Regions from separate parts of the Paenibacillus sp. FSL R7-0333 genome, predicted to be linked through region 1. Evidence: riboswitches for the same ligand, from Rfam matches in the RefSeq annotation. Region 1 holds a riboswitch; the other holds the start of a gene.

Region 1 (3,464 bases):
GCGGAGAGCGGAAGGGCCTTACGGCAGCCAGTCCGGCTACTATTCCATGCAGCATGATTTCCCGGTCATGCATGTTCAGCGCATGTGGCACCGCAAGGACGCCATCTACCCGGCGACCATCACCGGCAAGCCGCGCCAGGAGGATTATTATCTGAAGGATTATTTGCAGCGGCTGCTCGCTCCAGCCTATCCTATGCTGATTCCTTCGGTCAAAGCGCTCTGGTCCTACTCCGAATCCGGTTCGCACTCATTGACCTCAGCGGTCGTTAGGGAGAGCTATCCCCGTGAGTATATGGTGTCAGCGTTTCGGATTCTGGGGGAAGGCCAGCTCTCCTTAACCAAATTCCTCTTGCTGACAAATGTACAGGTGGAGCTTACCGATTTCCCCAAGCTACTGGAAACGGTGCTTGAGCGCTTCAACCCCCAGTCGGATCTGACCATCTTTGCCAATACCTCCATGGATACACTGGATTATACCGGACGTAAGCTGAATCATGGCAGTAAGGCGGTGATGGCGGGCATCGGCAGCCCGGTCCGTCAGTTGCCAAGGACTTATACAGAGGGTCTGCTTCCATCAATCACCGCCGCTGTGCCTTATTGCGGAGGATGTTTAGCCGTTTCCGGTGCATCCTATGAAGAGGACCCGGAACTGCCGGAGCGGCTGGTGGCTGCCTTCAAGGAGAGGGAGACCGCCTGGCCGCTGATTGTGCTGGTGGATCAGGCGGAAGAGGCGGTAAGCACGCAGACCTCCTTCCTGTGGACCGTATTTACCCGCTTCAATCCGGCGGATGATATTTATTCAGCGGCTGGGGTACACAGGGGCAGTGTCAGCTATACGCTGCCAATCATTATAGATGCCCGGATGAAGCCGGGATACCCGGAGGAGCTGGCTCCGAGCGAGGACATTGCGAAGCGGGTAGGCCTTAACTGGAACCGTTATTTTCCTCTAGCGTAGAAGTGAATTTTAAGGGGGGGGCAAAATATGCTGCGGACGTTACTTGGAGAGCCGCCACGTGTGAACAGCGGTGTGCTGGCTGAAGCTATGGAGTCCATGGCGAAGGCAGCCTCCATGCTGCGCAAGGAGATGGCGGCACATGAAGACCATGACCATGAATACCGCAAGCTGGAAATTTGGACACGCGGCCTGATCTCCTCTCTGGATGAGCTGGAGCAGAGCTGGTTCGCAGCAGCCTTTTTCCGGAAGTCAGTGATAGCCGGTTATATGGACGACATGTCGTCCACAGAGCAGGGGGAGTACGCCAGATATGTGTATTTCTACAAGGATGGCTTCATCCGTGTCTTCTCGCTGCTGGACAAGCTGGGCACGGTGCTGAATAATCTGTACAATCTCAATACAGGCAAGGTGAAGACGCATTTCTCTTATTTCACGGTGCTGAGGCAATTTCAACTGCTTCACCCGCATCATCCGCTGGCGGAGAAGCTGGAGCGAATCAGGAATTCCTACCGGGAGCCGGTGGAGAATCTGCGCAAGCGGCGCAACGCTGAGATCCATTACATGAACGCGGAGATGACCGACGACCTCTGGCAGCGTCACCAGGGATTGCATGACAAGATTCGTCTGGAGGATCTCGACAGCCACCTGGAGGATTTGAAGCAGAGCCTGGAGATGGTATGCCAATCACTGGCCGCCGCATACAGCTACGGGAATGAACAATGGCACAAGAACAAAGCGGCCCCAAGCCCGAAATCCGGACAAGCCCGTCCGTAAAAACTTACCTTTGACAAAAATCTCGAAACTGAATTATACTTAGGCATACATTAACTTCTGACAGGATACGGAATCTATAACTTCATACTATGATCTTATCGAGAGCGGCGGAGGGATAGGCCCGATGAAGCCCGGCAACCGGTTTGAATACAGCCTTACGCTGCATCCAAATGTCATGGTGCTAATTCCTACAATGCCGCCGGATTCGGGGGTTTTGGCAGATGAGAAGGCATTGTCATTATACACACAGGGCCTCTTGCGATCTGCATGGATCGTAGGGGGTCTTTTTTGCAATGATGGAAGCTAGAACAGAAGGGGGACGCAGCGGTTGATAGAATTGAAGGATATAACCAAGGTGTATGGCAAAGGCAATAAGCAGGCAACTGCACTCTCTGCGCTGAGCCTGTCGATTAAGAAGGGGGAAATCTTCGGGGTGATCGGTCACTCCGGGGCCGGCAAAAGCACGCTGATCCGCTGCATTAATCTGCTGGAACGTCCGACTGCGGGCGAGGTGTGGGTGGACGGTGTCGAGCTGACAGCGCTCAGCCAGGGACAGCTGCAGGAGCAGCGGCGTAAGATCGGAATGATTTTTCAGCATTTCAATCTGCTCTCATCGGCTACAGTCTATGATAATATCGCGTTTCCGCTGCGGCTGATCGGAGCCGGAAGGAACGAGATTGAACAAAAGGTTAAGGAACTGCTCGCCCTGGTCGGATTGGAGGAGCATTGGAATAAGTACCCGGCTCAGCTATCCGGCGGACAGAAGCAGCGTGTCGGAATCGCCCGGGCGCTGGCAAGTGATCCGGATGTTCTGTTATGCGATGAGGCGACCTCGGCGCTTGATCCGCAGACCACAGACTCCATTCTGCGTCTGCTGATGGATATCAACAGCAGATTCCATCTGACCATCGTGCTGATTACCCATGAAATGCATGTGATTCAGAGCATCTGCGACCGTGTTGCCGTGATCCATGGCGGCGGTATTGTGGAGCAGGGTGAAGTGGCCGAGGTCTTTCTGAAGCCGAAGCATGAGGTGACCAAAGAATTCATCCGCAGTGAGACCCAGTCGGACGGACCGCTCCGGCAAGCGATTGATGCTGTGCAGCCAGGTTACACGAAGTCGGTCAAAATCACTTTTCTGGGGCAAAAGACTTACGGGTCGACGCTCTCACAGGTGGTTCAGGGAACCGGGGTTCACTTCGCCATTCTCCATGGCACCATCTCTACAATCAAGGATGTTCCTTACGGCCAGCTGATCGTCCGGTTCGAAGGACCTGAGGGTGCGGTTGAAGCCACGCTCACTGAGCTCATAGCGCAAGGTCTTGATGTGGAGGTGATTTTGTAATGGACTTTAGCACAATCAATTGGGAAGAAATGCTGGAAGCTACGATTGCTACACTCAAAATGATCGCTATTTCAGGAATATTTACAATAATCCTTGGTTTACCGCTAGGAATTGTGTTATATTTATGGGGCAAGTCAAATAACGTTATTATCAGGGTGGTTTACTCGGTATTATCCTTCGTTGTGAATATCCTGCGTTCGGTTCCTTTTATCATTCTGATGGTTGCCCTGATTCCGTTCAGCAAGGCCATTATGGGCACTTCGATTGGTGTGCTTGGAACGATTCCGGCACTGGTGATCGGCGCGGCGCCATTCTTCGCCAGACTGGTGGAGACGGCACTGCGGGAGGTTGACCGGGGAATTATTGAAGCGGCGCAGGGCATGGGAGCGT
Region 2 (3,464 bases), 4.2 Mb from region 1:
GCAGCCGGTAAGTACCGCCGTACAGGTCGAGCGATACAATGAGATGGTCCCCTTGTCCAAACAAGGTGAACACTGTAGTCAGTGCCGCCATACCGGAGGCACAGGCGAAGCCGGCATCCCCTGATTCCAGGGCCGCTGCCGCTTCTTCTAGGACAGAGCGGGTAGGATTTTTGGTGCGAATGTAGTCAAAGCCAGTGCTCTGTCCAAGCCGCGGATGACGGAAGGCCGTCGCATGATAAATCGGGTAATTAATGGCCCCGGTGGCGGGGTCCTCCATTGAACCAATCTGTGCCAGTCTGCTCTCAATTCTCAGTTTCTCATCCATCTCCATTGCCTCCTGATTAATTACTTCTATTAAAAATAAGCCAACCTCTTAGATAAATGCCCCGATATCGTAAGGAGTCTCCTGGTATACATAGTAATTGAGCCAATTAGCGAATAATAAGTTAGCATGGGCGCGCCAGACTGCCGGCGGTGTGCGTGTCGGATCATCCTTGGGATAATAGTGCTTCGGCAGGGCAACCTCCAGCCCCTTGGCGATATCCCGGTCATACTCCCATTTCAAGGAGAAGGGATCATACTCCGAATGTCCGGTGACAAAAATCTGTTTCCCGTCATGCGTAGCCACCAGATACACCCCGGCTTCCTCGGATTCTGCCAGAATCTGCAGCTCCGGGTTCTGCTCAATATCTTCACGGGAGACGTCGGTATGGCGGGAATGCGGAACATGGAACACTTCATCGAAGCCGCGCAGCAGCTTGACATTATTATAGCTCATTGTATGCGGAAACACTCCGAAGCATTTGTCCGGCAGACTCACCTTGCGCACGCCGAAGTGATGGTACAGTCCTGCCTGTGCCGCCCAACAGATGTGCATGGTCGAGGTTACATTCTGCTTGCTCCACTCAAAAATCACTTTCAGCTCCTCCCAGTAGTTCACATCCTCGAACTCCAGCTGTTCTACGGGAGCGCCTGTTACAATCAAGCCGTCGAACCGACGGTGGCTGATCTCATCAAAGGTTTTGTAAAAGCTCTTCAAATGCTCAGCCGAAGTATTCTTCGACGTATGAGAGCTGGGGTGCAGCAGAACAACATCCACCTGAAGCGGGGAATTCCCGATAAGGCGCAGCAGCTGGGTCTCTGTCGTTTCTTTGGTAGGCATCAGATTCAGGATGGCGATCCGCAGAGGACGGATATCCTGATGGAAGGCCTGGCTTTCATCCATTACAAAAATATTCTCACCGGATAACACTTCTTTGGCCGGCAGGCTGTCGGGAATTTTGATAGGCATTGCTGTTCACTCCTTAACTGAAATGGGGTTCCACTTGGTGGTTCAACCTGAGGCAGGGTAGCGAAAAAAGACCTTTCCCGGGCGAGAAAGGTCATATCATGCAGTCATATGCGCCTCTCTCATCTGCCAGAGAACTTCCGCCGGACGAATAACGCCCTGCAAAGCTTCCGCAAGAATTAGCACCGTGCGTTCACACGCCGGTTGCCGGGTTTCATCGGGCTAGTCCCTCCACCTGCTCTTGATAAGATTTAGCTGTATTCAGTTGAATAACCTTAAGCATCTGAACGATGCTTTTTCTTAAATTTCACTTTAAATCATGAACCTCCTTTTCGTCAAGTCCATACAATGCTGAAGGGGCCTTATGACAGAAAACAATTTCTCTTGTAAGAGCCATATCCCGGCGTTATACTAGACAAGTGTTTCAAACCCAAAAACGGCGAAAAGAAGAGGTGAGAGAACAATGGAAGGCGACCCGGGCTCGCGAATAAGCGTGCAGAATGAACAACCACACAGGATTAACATCAGCTTGCCGGCGGCGGGAGCCCTTTTTCTTCATGCTCTCGGACCGTCTTTTGGCCTTCATCCATGATTGTACCACCGGCCAAGCTGATTTTTTCCGTGTGCTGAAATTAGCATACCCCTGGAGAAGACCAGGGACATAAGGAGTGAATCAGATGAAAATCCGGCTGGTGAATGCAGGGGTTTTTACGCCTATTGACAATATTGAAGAAACTTTAACCGCCCCTGCCGAGGGGTTCTACTGGATTGATGCGGATGTGGAGGACCTTGTAGAGCTTCAGCCTATATACGGCCTGCATGATCTGGCTGTGGAAGACTGTCTGAGTGAAGAGGATCAGCGTCCGAAGCTGGAGATTTATGAGAGTCATTATTTCATCGTGGTGAACAGCATCCGGTTCGATGATGAGGAAATCTTCCTCCGTGCGCTCAACGTATTCCTTGGCAGACATTATATTATTACCGTTACGAAGCAGAAGATCCATGAGCTGCGTGTCCTGAAGCCCGTACTGTGGGAGCAGGAGGTCAGTACGCCTGACCGCTTCCTGTATCTGCTGATCGACCTCGTTGTCGACAACTTCTTCTCGGTCGGTGACCGGATTGAAGCGCGGATCGAGAAGCTCGAGGAAGACATCCTCATGCATACCAAGAAATCGCATCTGAGCGAGATCATCGGTCTGCGCAGTGAGATTCTCTGGCTGAAGAAGATGCTCGGCCCGCAGAAGGAAGTTATCAACACGCTCAACAAAAAGGATCTTCGCCTGATCGACGATCAGCTGCAGAAGTATTTCAGCGATATCTATGAGAATGCGGTCAAGATCTCTGAGACCTTCGAAACATACCGTGATCTCATGGGCAACTTGCGCGAAGCTTATCAGTCCAGTATTGCGAACCGCGCCAATGAAATCATGCGTGTATTTACGGCAATTACCACTATATTCATGCCGCTGACCGTGATTACCGGGATCTACGGCATGAACTTTGACAATATCCCGGAGATCCACACCGAGTACGGCTACTATGGCGTCATTGCCGTTATGGTGACGCTAGGCTGCGGAATGCTAATTATCTTCCGTAAAAAGGAGTGGCTATGAAGCAGAGCGGACGAATACGAAGGACGAAGGCACCCTATACCCGGCTACCGGGACTCGGAGAGCCTTCGTCTTTTTGGTATTTCACCAGTATGTAATGCGTCTGCGCCGATCAGGAGCTCCGGTTACGAGGACCGCAGATTGGGACTGATGCAGACCGTCAGTCTCCCTCTTACAAAGGGGCAGCCATTCCAAGCGCCGCCGGATGCTCCCGCCGGAAGCGGATGCGGATTAGCCGCAGGCGTTCGTAATACAGATCAAGTCCGTCAGCAGGTACGAAGTTGTCACCGTAGGCTTTGTAGAGGACAGGCTTCAGGAAGTTGTCGCCGATCAGTTCATAGGCTGTCCAAATATTGTTCTGTTCTTCGGGACTCACTTCGCTCAGCTCCAGGGCAATGAGCTTCTCTGCCGAGTAGCCGTCCTTCTCCAGCTCTTCCAATACTTCAAGCACTTCACGGCGGGAAACTCCGCTAAGTGCCCTGAGCTGCTCCATCCCTTGCCCCTCTTCGATCCCCTGTAACAGAACGCGCCGCAGTCTCAGCCGCTCCAGCTGCTTCTTGTACTTA

The links. Region 1 has a riboswitch for S-adenosylmethionine ahead of MKY86_RS25320 (methionine ABC transporter ATP-binding protein). Riboswitches for the same ligand answer to the same signal wherever they lie in the genome.
Region 2: another riboswitch for S-adenosylmethionine. It lies ahead of metA (homoserine O-acetyltransferase MetA); the one in region 1 lies ahead of MKY86_RS25320 (methionine ABC transporter ATP-binding protein).

Annotation. Positions count from the first base shown of each region.
Region 1 covers NZ_JBBOBZ010000001.1:5,989,752-5,993,215, reverse strand. The annotation lists gene MKY86_RS25330 (UbiD family decarboxylase) at 1-955, shown strand, start outside; gene MKY86_RS25325 (Cthe_2314 family HEPN domain-containing protein) at 983-1,729, shown strand; SAM riboswitch class I at 1,822-1,957, shown strand; gene MKY86_RS25320 (methionine ABC transporter ATP-binding protein) at 2,058-3,074, shown strand; gene MKY86_RS25315 (methionine ABC transporter permease) at 3,074-3,464, shown strand, end outside.
Region 2 covers NZ_JBBOBZ010000001.1:1,827,639-1,831,102, reverse strand. The annotation lists gene MKY86_RS07505 (aminotransferase class I/II-fold pyridoxal phosphate-dependent enzyme) at 1-325, opposite strand, end outside; gene metA (homoserine O-acetyltransferase MetA) at 374-1,291, opposite strand; SAM riboswitch class I at 1,408-1,539, opposite strand; gene corA (magnesium/cobalt transporter CorA) at 1,966-2,901, shown strand; gene MKY86_RS07490 (HRDC domain-containing protein) at 3,071-3,464, opposite strand, start outside.